3 regions of the Pseudoduganella sp. R-43 genome follow, and region 2 is predicted to be linked to each of the others. Evidence: predicted binding sites of a transcription regulator. Region 2 holds the regulator's gene; each other region holds the start of a gene.

Region 1 (4,113 bases), 390 kb from region 2:
GGCACGCCAGCTGACAGGAAAAGGAATTTACGATGATCAAGCTTGAAGATTTGCGCGGCCACTGGGCGCTGGTGACAGGCGCCTCGGGCGGCATCGGCGCCGAATTCGCGCGCGAGCTGGCGCGCAACGGCGTCAACGTGGTGCTGGTCGGGCGGCGCGAAGAGCGCTTGCAGGAACTGGCCAGGCGCGCGGTGCAGGAACTGGGCGTAAAGGCTGAAGTGATACGCGTCGACCTTGCCAAGCCAGGCGCAGTGGCCCATGTGAAGGAACGGCTGGATGCGTTCGGCATCCGCATTCGCCTGCTATGCAATATCGCCGGCATCGGACGCTGGAACCGCCTCGAGCATTGGGAACTCGATGATTACCGCGACATGATCGAGGTCAACAACCGCGCCATGGTCGAGATGTGCTACCGCTTCCTGCCCGACCTGGCATCCTACCCGAGCAGCGCTGTGATCAATGTGTCCTCGCAGGCGAGCTACCAGCCGGTGCCCTACATGGCCGTGTATGCCGCCTCGAAAGCCTTCGTGCAAAGCTTCAGCCAGGCCCTGCATGGCGAATGGAAGGAGCGCGGCATCCTCGTGCAAACCCTCGTGCCGGGCCCGACCGACACCGAATTCGACGCCAAGGCCGGCGCCTACGCCAGCGCCCTGGTTGCGCGCGGCAGCACGGCCGAGGTGGTGCAGGCTTCGCTGGCCGGCCTGGCCAAGGGCGACCCGGTGGTGGCCTCGATCAAGGGCACCTACAAGCAACGCTTCTTTGCCGGCCTGTTCCCGCACAGCATGGTGATCCGCGAAGTCGCCAAGATGTTCAAGCCGCCGCAATAAATAAAAAGGGGACGTACCCCTTGAAAGGGTACGTCCCCATTGATTTCCTGCGGCAGCTCAGGCGCGGCGGCGCAGGCGAGCCAGGCCCAGCAGGCCAATGCCCATCAGCAGCATGGTGCCTGGTTCCGGCACACGGGTGAAGCGGTTCGAGCCGTCCACCTTGAACAGGATGTCGTTGCCGGCCACCAGGTCGGTCGCGAACGGGTCGCCGTTATTGCTCGAGCCATTGCGGTGGAAACCGGTGGTGGTCGAGGTGTCAGCCGGGTAGTTCAGGCTCGACTGGAAATCGATGCCGAACAGCAGGCTGGTGACGCCTTCCAGGTAGTTGGCGTCGATGAAGTCGCCGGGCGACAGCATGCCGGCGTGCAGGCGGGCGGAACCCTGGCCATTGTTAGGCGCCAGCAACTGGAACACGGACGAGTTAGTATCGATGGTCAGCAGGGCGATCATGATGCCGTCGTCGAAGCCCACGCCGGTGGCGGTGTTGGCGTTCTGGTTGGTGTCGAAATAGATCGCGACCTGGTTCTGGCCCGGGGCCAGGTTGAAGTTGGCGGTGGCGGTGCCGCCGGGGCCTGGCACCACGCTCGACACCACCTCGGTCATGCGGGCAGCGATGGTGATCTCGAACAGGCCGTCGGCCGAACCGTTCGCTTCACCGTCCAGCCTGCCGCCCAGGGATGGGCTGCCGGTGCCGCCGGCCTTGCCCACCAGGGTTGCCTGGTACAGGAAGTCGAACTTGGTGCCAACCGCCAGCGGCGCACCGAAGGGGCCGATGCCTTTGGCCAGGCCGCTGCCGGTTTCGGCCCAGTCCAGCGAATTGACATTGGTGGCCAGCACGTTGGTGCCGTCCTTGATGGTGAAGGGGGTGATCACGTCTGCCTGTGCAGCACCGGCAGCGAACAACAGGCCGGCTACAGTAGCGAGCGGGAGCAGTTTGCGGAAAATCTTCATTGATTGACTCCTGAGTTAAAAGGGGCTGTCTGACCTTTTGCTGCTATCTGGCCTTGCAGCGGGCACAAGCTCCTATGAGCAATAGTTGTGCCAACTTCCCGGTTTCCTTAGAAATCAATACCTTGGCTTGTTACCGTTAGTACCACGTTGATACTAACTTATGCCTTTGTAAGGATTTTCGACAGTAACTTGCTAAACGCTTCCGAAGAGCGATAGTTTCTGAATATGTCCATTAGTTGACGCGCCGCAAGGCCAGCCGCCGGCGTGGCCAGCAAGCCTTGCACCGCCTGCTGCAAGGCGGCGCCATCGAAGCGGTCGGCGCGCAGCAAGGCGCCGGCGCCGGCGGCAACGATGCCCTCCATGTTGAGGAACTGGTCGAGGTTGCCGGCGATGCCGACCACGGGCACCCCGGCCGCCAGCGCCTGGTGGCTGGTCGGGCTGCCGCCATTGCAGATCACCAGGGCGGCGCGGCGCGCGGCCTCCTCGCCGGGCAGGAAGTCGGCCACCCGGGCATTGGCCGGCACGGCATCGAGCTTGACCATGCCGACGGTGGCGGCCAGCACCGTCACCGGCAAGCCGGCCAGGGCCTGCAGCACGGCGGGCAGCAAGGCGCCGTGGCCCGAGCTGCCCACGGTCACGTAGACCAGCGGGCGATCGGTGGGCAACTGGTCCCACCAGTCCGGCACCGGCAGCGGCGGCGACCACAGCACGGGGCCGATGAAGGCGTGGCTGGCCGGCAGGTCGTGCGGCGGGAACAGCTGCGGCACGTCGGCATACAGGGTGTGGTCGGCGTCGGTGTAGACGCGGTTCAGGTCCCAGCCCAGCGAGGGCAGGCCATGCCGGCGCCGCACCCGGTTGAGGGGAATGGTGTGCAGGGCAAAGGCCAGCGGGCGCGCCAGCTTGAACAGGGCATTGGCCAGCGCGATCGGCAAGAAGCGCGTGAGCGGCAGGCTGGGCACGATGTAGCGCTGGTGCACATACGGGCTCCAGTAGGCATTGATCAGCGAAACATAGGGCACGCCGGCCAGGCGCGCGCTGACCGACAGCGACAGGCGGAAATCGCCCACCACGATATCGGGCTGGACCTGGCGCAGCAGTTGCAGGTCTTCTTCCACGTAGCCGTCCAAGGTGGCGGCATCATAGACCGGCTTGCCGTCCGCCAGGGCTTGCAGGAATTGCTGGTTCGAGATGCTGTGGATGGTCCAGCGCACCAGGTCCGCGCCCTCGAAGCAAAAGGCGTAGCGCTCGGCGCAGGCAAAGTGCACCTCGTACTGTTCGCGGTCGAGGCTGGCGGACAGGGCCAGCGGGCGGCCCACGTGTGCCAGGGTCACCGCTTCGGCCAGGAACAGGATTTTCTTGCGTGTCATTGCGCGGTACCGGCTTACTTCATCAATTCAGCCAGGGGCTTGCGCAGCGAGCGCGCCTTCGGCGCCTTGCCGGCGCCAAGCCGGCCCATGAACACGGCCGTTTCCGGCGCCGCGCCGATCACCCCGGTGAGCTGGCCATACAGCCGGCGCGCCGATTCCTGCAGCCTGTCCAGGCGCGTGAAGCGCAGGGCGTTGCGCACATAGCGGCCGAAGATCAGCGGCGTCATTTCCGGCTGCATGTGCAGGCCCAGCGCAGTGAGCGTCAGCCAGAAGCGCTGGGTAGCGCGGCCGGCGGCCACGTAGTCGTCGATGCCGGCCGGCGCGGCCTTGGCGCGAATCACGAAGTGGGCGGCGCAGGCGATGCCGGGCAGCAAGTCCATCTGCAGGCGCGGCGCCCAGGTGCCCATCAGGGTATTCATGGTGTTGACCCGTTCCCAGCTCACCATGGCCCATTTCATCAGGGCCAGGGTGCCGTTGTCGACACCGAGGGCCTGGTCCGGCACCTTGTCCGGGCTGTGCGTCTTGCCCCAGTCGATGATGCTGCGGTGCACCTCGTACGCCTCGGGCATGGTCAGGCGCAGCTTGGCGTTGTTGAACATCAGCCGCGCCGCCGCCCAGCGGCCGCCGAAGCCTTCGATCCACTGCACCTGGTGCGCCGGGCCGACCGCCGCTTCCAGCGCCTGCTTTTCCTGCGCCGTCAGCGGCCGCGTGCTGAGCGGGCGGCGCTGCACGCTGCGCGTGGTGATCACCGGCAGCAAGGCACTGGGCGCGATGGCGGGATCGGGCGTGAAGCGCACGTCGAATACGGGATGGGTGTCCGGGCTGCCGGCGCGGCGCACGGCATCGGCGCGCAGGCCGTGGGCGCTGGCGGCAATCGCCATGGTTTCCAGCATGGCGCCGACCGCGACCTGGCTGGGGTGGCCGTCCAGGTCGTACACCACATGGTCGCGCGTGTCGTGGCAATGCAC
Region 2 (4,113 bases):
ACAGCCTGGCCGGCGAGAAGCCGCCGATGGAGATCGTGGCGAATACGGCGCGCGTGGACGACGCCAACAGCCGCGTCACCCTGAACGGCAGCGTGACGATCGACCGCGCGGCATCGCCGCAATCGCAACTGCTGCACCTGGAATCGGACAAGCTGGTGATCTTCCCGGACGAAGACCGCATGGAAACCGATCATCCGGTGAAACTGCGGCTGGGGGATACGACTGCTGCGGCCAACAGCATGCGCGCCAATAATGCGACGCGCGAAATGCACCTGGCCGGCAACGGCACGCTGCAGATTCCGCCCAAGGCCGCGGACCAATAACTGAGGAATGAACATGAAACGACTACTCTTGTCGGCAGCCTTGCTGCTGGGAGTCGCCGCTCCGGCGCTGGCCGAGAAAGCCGACTCCTACAAGCCGACCAACATCAGCTACGGCTCGATGGACATCGACGACGTCAAGCAGGTCACCATCCTGCTGGGCGGCGTCAAGCTGACCCGCGGCACCCTGACCATGACGGCCGAGCGCGCCTACGTCAAGCAGACGCCGGAGGGCTTCCAGCAAGTGACGCTGTTTGGCGACGGCAAGAAAGCCACCTTCCGCCAGAAGCGCGACGGCGCCGGCGACCAGTGGGTGGAAGGCGATGCCGACCGCATCGAATACGAGGAACAGGTTGAACTGGTGAAGATGTTCAACAAGGCCACCATCCGCCGCCTGGAAGGCGGCAAGCAGAACGACGAAGTGCAGGGTGAGTTCATTTCTTACGACAGCCGCAAGGAATTTTTCAGCGTGCGCAATTCGGCCAGCGGGGAGAGCAAGCCCGGCGGCGGTCGCGGCACCATGGTGATCCAGCCGACCCGTACCGAACCCCCAGCGACGCCGACGGAGAAGAAGTAAGCATGCAAGCAAATAACTGCGCCAGCACGCTGGTCGTGCGCGGCCTCCAGAAAACCTATGGCAAGCGCCAGGTGGTGCACGACGTTTCGCTGCAAGTCGATTGCGGTGAAGTGGTCGGCCTGCTCGGTCCCAACGGTGCCGGCAAGACTACCTCTTTCTACATGATCGTCGGCCTGGTGGCTTCCGATGCAGGCACCATCGATATCGGCGGCACCGACGTGTCGAGCCTGCCGATCCACAAGCGCGCCACGCTGGGCCTGTCCTACCTGCCGCAGGAAGCTTCGGTGTTCCGCAAGCTGACGGTGGAAGAAAACATTCGTGCCGTACTGGAACTGCAGAAGGTGGACGGCAAGCCTCTGCCCAAGGCGGAAATCAACCAGCGCCTGGAATCGCTGCTGGCCGACTTGCAAATCGAGAAGCTGCGCGAGAACCCGGCCCTGTCGCTGTCGGGTGGCGAACGCCGCCGCGTGGAAATTGCGCGCGCCCTGGCCACCAACCCGCGCTTCGTGCTGCTGGACGAACCGTTTGCCGGCGTGGATCCGATCGCCGTGATCGAAATCCAACGTATTGTGCGTTTCCTGAAGGAGCGCAATATCGGTGTGCTGATCACCGACCATAATGTGCGTGAGACCCTCGGCATTTGCGACCGCGCCTACATCATCAACCAGGGCGCCGTGCTGGCCTCGGGCCGCCCGGACGACATCATTGCCAACGAATCCGTTCGCCGCGTCTACCTCGGCGAACACTTCCGCATGTAAACGAAGGCCATGAAACAAACACTGCAACTGCGAACCTCGCAACACCTGGCGCTGACGCCGCAGCTGCAACAATCCATCCGCCTGCTGCAGCTGTCCACGCTGGAGCTGCACCAGGAGTTGGAACAGCTGCTTGGCGACAATCCCATGCTGGAGCGCCTTGACGACCCGCTCGACCACTCGGTACGGCTGCTGGCCGATGGCGCCATCAGCCAGGGCAACGGCAATGGCGCCGAAGCTCCCGCCACGCCTTCGGCTGAAGGCCCGCAAGGCGAGGGCGGCGAAGCCCCGGCCGCTGCCGGCGAAAGCGATACCTATGAAGGCGGCGACCATGAAGCCGGCAACGGCAGCGACGACGCCGACTGGAGCGCCAGCGCCGGCAGCAAATCCGCCGACGACGAAGACAGCCGCCCGCAACTGGAAGCGTCCGGCTGCACGCTGCGCGAACACCTGCTCGAGCAGATGCGCGTCACCGTGCAGGAGCCGCGCGACCGCGCGCTGATGGAACTGATCATCGATGCGCTGGACGAGAACGGCTACCTGGAAGAGCCGCTGGAAGAAATCCACGAGCGCCTGCCGCCCGAGCTGGAAATCGAACTGGACGACCTGCGCTGCAGCCTGGTGCTGCTGCAAAGCTTCGATCCGCCCGGCGTCGCCGCACGCAATGCCTCCGAATGCCTGGCGCTGCAGATCAGGCGCATGCCCGGCGTGCCGCTGGTGACGCGCCGCATGGCGCTGACCATCGTCGAGAAGCACCTGGCCTGGTTCGCCCAGCGCGAGTTCACCAAGCTGAAGAAAGCGCTCGACTGCGACGATGAAGACTTGCGCGAAGCACAGTGCGTGATCCGCCAGTGCAACCCGCATCCGGGCGCCGAATTTGCGTCAGGCGAGTCAGACTACGTGGTGCCGGACGTGATCGTGAAAAAGGGCCGCGGCGGCTGGATCGTCACCCTGAACAACGACGTGGTGCCGCGCCTGCGGGTGAACGCGCTGTATGCCAACTTGCTCAAGCAAGGCAAGAGCGAGTCGCAGATGAATGGCCAGCTGCAGGAGGCCAAGTGGTTGATCAAGAATATGCGCCAGCGCTTCGACACGATCCTGCGCGTCGCGGAAGCGATAGTAGAAAGACAAAAGAACTTTTTCAGTCATGGCGCAGTGGCCATGAGACCCCTTGTGTTGCGTGAAATTGCTGATACACTGGGACTACACGAGAGCACTATTTCTCGCGTAACAACTCAAAAATATATGCTCACCCCGCATGGCATGTTTGAGTTGAAATATTTCTTTGGTAGCCACGTCGCGACCGAAGCCGGGGGGGAGGCTTCCTCGACTGCGATACGGGCACTGATCGTGCAATTGACAGGAGCAGAAGACCCGAAAAATCCTTTATCCGACAGTAAGATTGCGGACATGCTGGGTGAACAAGGCATGGTGATTGCGCGACGGACTGTTGCCAAATATCGAGAAGCGTTGAAGATCCCTCCAGTTAGCCTCCGCAAATCGTTGTAGTGCAGTGCATGGGTTCCTCTGTGCGTTTCGGCGTGCACGAACTCGAGAGCGACATCATCTTTAGGAGTGTGTATGAATCTCACCATCAGTGGACATCATGTCGAAGTGACCCCAGCCATTCGCGAGTACGTGCAGAACAAGCTGGAACGAGTCAAGCGCCATTTCGATCAAGTAATCGATATTGCTGTCATCCTGACTGTAGATAACCTCACCGAGAAAGAGAAACGCCAGAAAGCCGAAATCAACCTGCGCATGTCTGGCAAAACTGTTTACGTCGAAAGCCTGTCGCAAGACCTTTACGCCGCCATCGATACCCTGATTGATAAACTGGATCGCCAGGTCATGAAATACAAGGACCGTGTGCAGAACCACAGTCATGCGGCCATCAAGCATTTCCCGGATACGTATGAGGCACCACCCACCGCCATGTAAAGGACTGGCCGTGCAGCACACCAAAGGGCGCAATTGGCGCCCTTTTTTGCGACCAGTGTGCGTTAGAATATTTGCATGAGCGAACACGTACACACCCAACTCTCCAACGGTACCGGCTTCATCACGCTGGACCGCCCCAAGACCCTCAATTCACTGTCCCTCGACATGGTGCGCGCGATGACGCAGGCGCTGCTGGCATGGCGCGACGATGCGTCGGTGGCGGCGGTCGTGGTGCGCAGCAGCAGCGAACGCGCGCTGTGCGCAGGCGGCGATATCCGCTTCTTCCACGACGTCGGCCGCGGCAATACGCAAGGCGGCAGCGCGCTGCTGGAAGACTTCTTCACCGAAGAATATGCGCTGAACCATTTAATCCATTTCTACCCCAAGCCTTATGTGGCGCTGATGGATGGCGTGGTGATGGGCGGCGGCATGGGCATCGCGCAGGGCGGGCCGGAGCGCGGCGTGCGCATCGTCACGGGCCGTACCAGGATGGCGATGCCCGAGGTGAACATCGGCCTGT
Region 3 (4,113 bases), 1.0 Mb from region 2:
AACGTTTGCCGGTGCCGTTATCGAGCGAGAACATGCCGCCGATGCCGGCCACCACGTCCACGATCAGTTGGGTGTGTTCCCAGTACCCGTACTGTTCAAGCCCAATATAGAAAGGCGCGCCGCCCAGGCTGCCGAGGTAGACGTCGGTCTCGCTGACGTCGAACTCACCCGCCGGATAGCACATCGGCGCGCTGCCGTCGCAGCAGCCGCCCGACTGGAAAAACATGATCGGGCCGTGCTGCTGGTGCAGTTGGTCGATGAATTCCAGCGCCGGTGCGGTCGCTGTGACCCTGGCAATTGCGTTGTCCATGCTTCGCCCCGCCTTTCCTGCCTCAGAAGAAGCCCAGCGCGTTAGGGTTGTAGCTGACCAGCAGGTTCTTGGTCTGCTGGTAGTGGTCGAGCATCATCTTGTGGGTCTCGCGGCCAATGCCCGACTGCTTGTAGCCGCCGAACGCAGCGTGGGCCGGATAAAGGTGGTAGCAGTTGGTCCAGACGCGGCCGGCCTGGATGGCGCGGCCCATGCGGAAGGCGCGGCTGCCGTCGCGGCTCCAGACACCAGCGCCCAGTCCGTACAGGGTGTCGTTGGCAATCGCCAGCGCTTCGTCTTCGTCCTTGAAGGTAGTGACCGATACCACCGGGCCGAAGATCTCTTCCTGGAAGATGCGCATGGTGTTGTCGCCTTTGAATACGGTTGGACGCACGTAGTAGCCGCCTTCCAGGTCGCCGGCCAGCACCTGGCGCTCGCCGCCCGCCAGCAGTTGCGCGCCTTCCTGTCGGCCGACGTCCATATATGACAGGATCTTTTCAAGCTGCTCCTGCGAAGCCTGGGCGCCGATCATGGTGCCGTGGTCCAGCGGGTTGCCTTGCTTGATCGCTGCCACGCGTTTCAGCGCACGCTCGATGAAGCGTTCGTAGATCGATTCCTGGATCAGCACGCGCGATGGACAGGTGCAGACTTCGCCCTGGTTCAGCGCAAACATGGCAAAGCCTTCCAGGCATTTGTCGAAGAAGGCATCGTCAGCCGACATCACGTCTTCGAAGAAAATGTTGGGCGACTTGCCGCCCAGTTCCAGAGTGACCGGGATCAGGTTCTGCGCCGCATAGCCCATGATCAGGCGGCCGGTGCCGGTTTCGCCGGTGAAGGCCACCTTGGCGATACGCTTGCTCGAAGCCAGCGGCTTGCCCGCTTCCAGGCCGAAGCCGTTCACCACATTCAGCACGCCAGCCGGCAGCAGGTCGCCGATCAGCTCCAGCAACACCATGATGGAGGCCGGGGTTTGCTCGGCTGGCTTGAGCACGACACAGTTGCCGGCGGCCAGCGCAGGGGCCAACTTCCATACCGCCATCAGGATCGGGAAGTTCCATGGAATGATCTGGCCGACCACGCCGAGCGGTTCATGGAAGTGATATGCATAGGTTTCGGAGTCGACCTGCGCCACCGTACCCTCCTGGGCGCGGATGCAGCCGGCGAAGTAGCGGAAATGGTCGATCGCCAGCGGAATGTCTGCCGCCATCGTTTCGCGGATCGGCTTGCCGTTGTCGATGGTTTCAGCGGTCGCGATGAGCTGCAGGTTCTGCTCCATGCGGTCAGCCATCTTGTTCAGGATATTTGCACGCTCGGTCGGCGAAGTCTTGCCCCATGCAGCCTTGGCTGCGTGCGCGGCGTCCAGCGCCAGCTCGACATCCTCGGCGGTGGAGCGTGCGATCTCGCAGAAAGGCAGGCCGGTGATCGGCGTGATATTGGCGAAGTACTCGCCTTTGACCGGCGGGACGAATTTGCCGCCGATGAAGTTATCGTAACGGGTCTTGAAGGGATTGGCGACGCCCAGTTTGCTGATGTCGGCGAGATTCATGTCGTCCTCTATATTGAGTGGTTGTGGGTACTGCCTTATTCGCAATTGCCGTGCCAGCGGCTTTTGCTCCTTGGCCGAAGCACCGCGCAACAACAACTGTTCCAAACTTGAACAACTGTTGCGCAAATCAACGGATCACCACGCCCCAGGGCAGTTCGCCGACCGGGATATCAGCCACCTTGCGTGCGGTAGCGGTATCGATCACCGAGACTTTGTTGGAGCGGCCGTTGGCGACATAGAGCTTGCTGCCGTCCGGAGTGATCGCCATATTCCAGGGACGCTTGCCGACTGCAATCGTGGCGGTCACTTCATTGCGGGCGGTATCGATTCGCATCACGCTGCCGTCCATCCCGTTGGAGACGTACACGCTACGCCCGTCCGGGTGGACGGCGATGCCGTTTGCATTGCGTCCGGCGGGAATGGTGGCCAGCGTGCGCAGCGTGGCCGGGTCGATCACGTACACTGCATTCGCCATCTCGCACGCGACGTACACCCGGCTGGAATCGGGCGCGAAGCCGATCCCGCGCGGGCGCAGGCCTACCGCGACGGAGCCGGACTGGCGGCGCTGCGCCACGTCAATCACGTCGACCTGCTCCGCCTCCTCGGCGCTGACATAGAGGTAGCGGCTGTCCGGGCTGAAGACTGCGTGCTCCGGATTGCGGCCTTGCACCGGGATATCCGCCAGCCGCGCGTGGGTGACGGCATCGAACAGCGCCACGCTATTGCCCTCTTCCACGGCTACCGCCACCAGCTTGCCGTCCGGCGAGACGCTGACGCCCTCCGGCGAGCGCCCCAGCGCCAGCGTTACGCTGCTGCCCGCCATGCTGTCGATGGCCAGCAGGCTGCCGCTGGAGGCATCGCTGACAAAAAGCTGGCGCCCGCCCGGATCAATGCCGATGCCGCGCGGCCGTTTTCCGGCATTCAACTGGCGTACCACGCTATCGGTTGCGGTATCGATGACGCTGATGGTGCCGGACTTCTCGTTCGGCACATAGGCGAATGGCGCGGCAAAAGCGAGGCTGGCGGCGCCTGCAGCACACAATGCTGCGAACGGGTTTGCCTTCATGATGTCTCCTTTGGTATGGTGTGTGCCCGTTAGTTATGCAAGCGATATGCCAGCAAACGTGCGGCCTGTCGTTGGCTTGGCAGGCATATTGCTTATGTGATCGGGAGACCCGCGCAGCGGGCACGCTGAACCGATCCGAGGAGACTGAACATGAACCCCATTCGCTTGAACGCCATCGCCGCCCTGCTGGCCAGCCTGTTTTCCCCCATGCTGGCGCATGCTGCGTCGGCCGAAGCCACGCCGGAAGGCGCTGCGATCGCCGACGTTGTCGTCATCAGCGGCAGCCGCGTCGAGCATTCCAGCTTCGACCTGCCGGCCGCGATCAACGTGCTCGATGCACAGCACATCCGTGACGGACAGTTGCGCGTGAATGCCTCGGAGTCCCTGGCCGCCGTTCCAGGCGTGGTGGTGCAGAACCGGCAGAACTACGCACAGGACTTGCAGGTTTCTTCGCGCGGGTTTGGCGCCCGGTCGGCTTTCGCCGTGCGCGGCGTGCGCCTGATCACAGATGGCATCCCGGCCAGCATGCCGGACGGCCAAGGCCAGGCCGCTACCTTCAACCTGGACATGGCAGAGCGCATCGAGGTGCTGCGCGGCCCCTACTCCGCCATCTACGGCAACCATGCCGGCGGCGTGATCCAGCTCTTTACCCGCGACGGCGAAGGTGCGCCGACGGTGGAAGCCAGCTTTGCCGCTGGCAGCGACGGCCTGCGCAAGACCGACCTGAATGCGCAAGGAAGCGCTGCCGGCATAGGCTATGTGCTGGATGCCTCGCGCTTCGATACCGATGGTTACCGCGACCACAGCGCCGCCCGCCGCGACCAGGCGATGGCCAAGCTGACCATGCAGCCGCTACCCGGTGCGAAGCTGGTGCTGGTCGCCAACGGTCTGCGCCAGGAGGACACGCAAGACCCGCTGGGCGTAACCTGGGCCACTTGGCAACGCGACCCGCGTGCCGGCGAAATCGATGCCACCGACACGCAAGTACCCAAGCGCACGCTGGCGGAGCGCTATAACACCCGCAAGAGCATTGACCACCAGCAGGGAGGCGCCAGCTGGGACCAGCGCTTCGAGTCAGGCCGGCTGCACGTCGGCCTGTGGGGCGGCAATCGCCGCGTGACGCAGTTCCAGGCGTTTTCCAAAGGCTTCCAGGCGCCGGCCAGCCATTCGGGCGGAGTGGTCGACTTCGACCGC

The links. Region 2 encodes sigma-54, which starts transcription at its own class of promoters, with help from an activator protein. Its sites were predicted from a motif close to TGGCANGNAANCTGCTTT; they were not measured.
Region 1: a site for sigma-54 is predicted at 1,854-1,871, ahead of pepA (flocculation-associated PEP-CTERM protein PepA). Genes of this name have one in related genera too.
Region 3: a site for sigma-54 is predicted at 1,892-1,909, ahead of adh (aldehyde dehydrogenase). Genes of this name have one in related genera too.

Annotation. Positions count from the first base shown of each region.
Region 1 is NZ_CP183988.1:560,673-564,785, reverse strand. Features, by position in the region: gene ACN9M3_RS02660 (GMC oxidoreductase) at 1-46, shown strand, start outside; gene ACN9M3_RS02655 (SDR family NAD(P)-dependent oxidoreductase) at 33-827, shown strand; gene pepA (flocculation-associated PEP-CTERM protein PepA) at 885-1,778, opposite strand; gene ACN9M3_RS02645 (glycosyltransferase) at 1,937-3,145, opposite strand; gene ACN9M3_RS02640 (molybdopterin biosynthesis protein MoeY) at 3,160-4,113, opposite strand, start outside.
Region 2 is NZ_CP183988.1:954,916-959,028, forward strand. Features, by position in the region: gene lptC (LPS export ABC transporter periplasmic protein LptC) at 1-323, shown strand, start outside; gene lptA (lipopolysaccharide transport periplasmic protein LptA) at 337-897, shown strand; gene lptB (LPS export ABC transporter ATP-binding protein) at 900-1,655, shown strand; gene ACN9M3_RS04480 (RNA polymerase factor sigma-54) at 1,665-3,161, shown strand; gene hpf (ribosome hibernation-promoting factor, HPF/YfiA family) at 3,234-3,593, shown strand; gene ACN9M3_RS04490 (enoyl-CoA hydratase/isomerase family protein) at 3,669-4,113, shown strand, end outside.
Region 3 is NZ_CP183988.1:6,749,875-6,753,987, forward strand. Features, by position in the region: gene ACN9M3_RS30825 (DUF779 domain-containing protein) at 1-310, opposite strand, end outside; gene adh (aldehyde dehydrogenase) at 333-1,853, opposite strand; gene ACN9M3_RS30835 (beta-propeller fold lactonase family protein) at 1,981-2,919, opposite strand; gene ACN9M3_RS30840 (TonB-dependent receptor family protein) at 3,070-4,113, shown strand, end outside.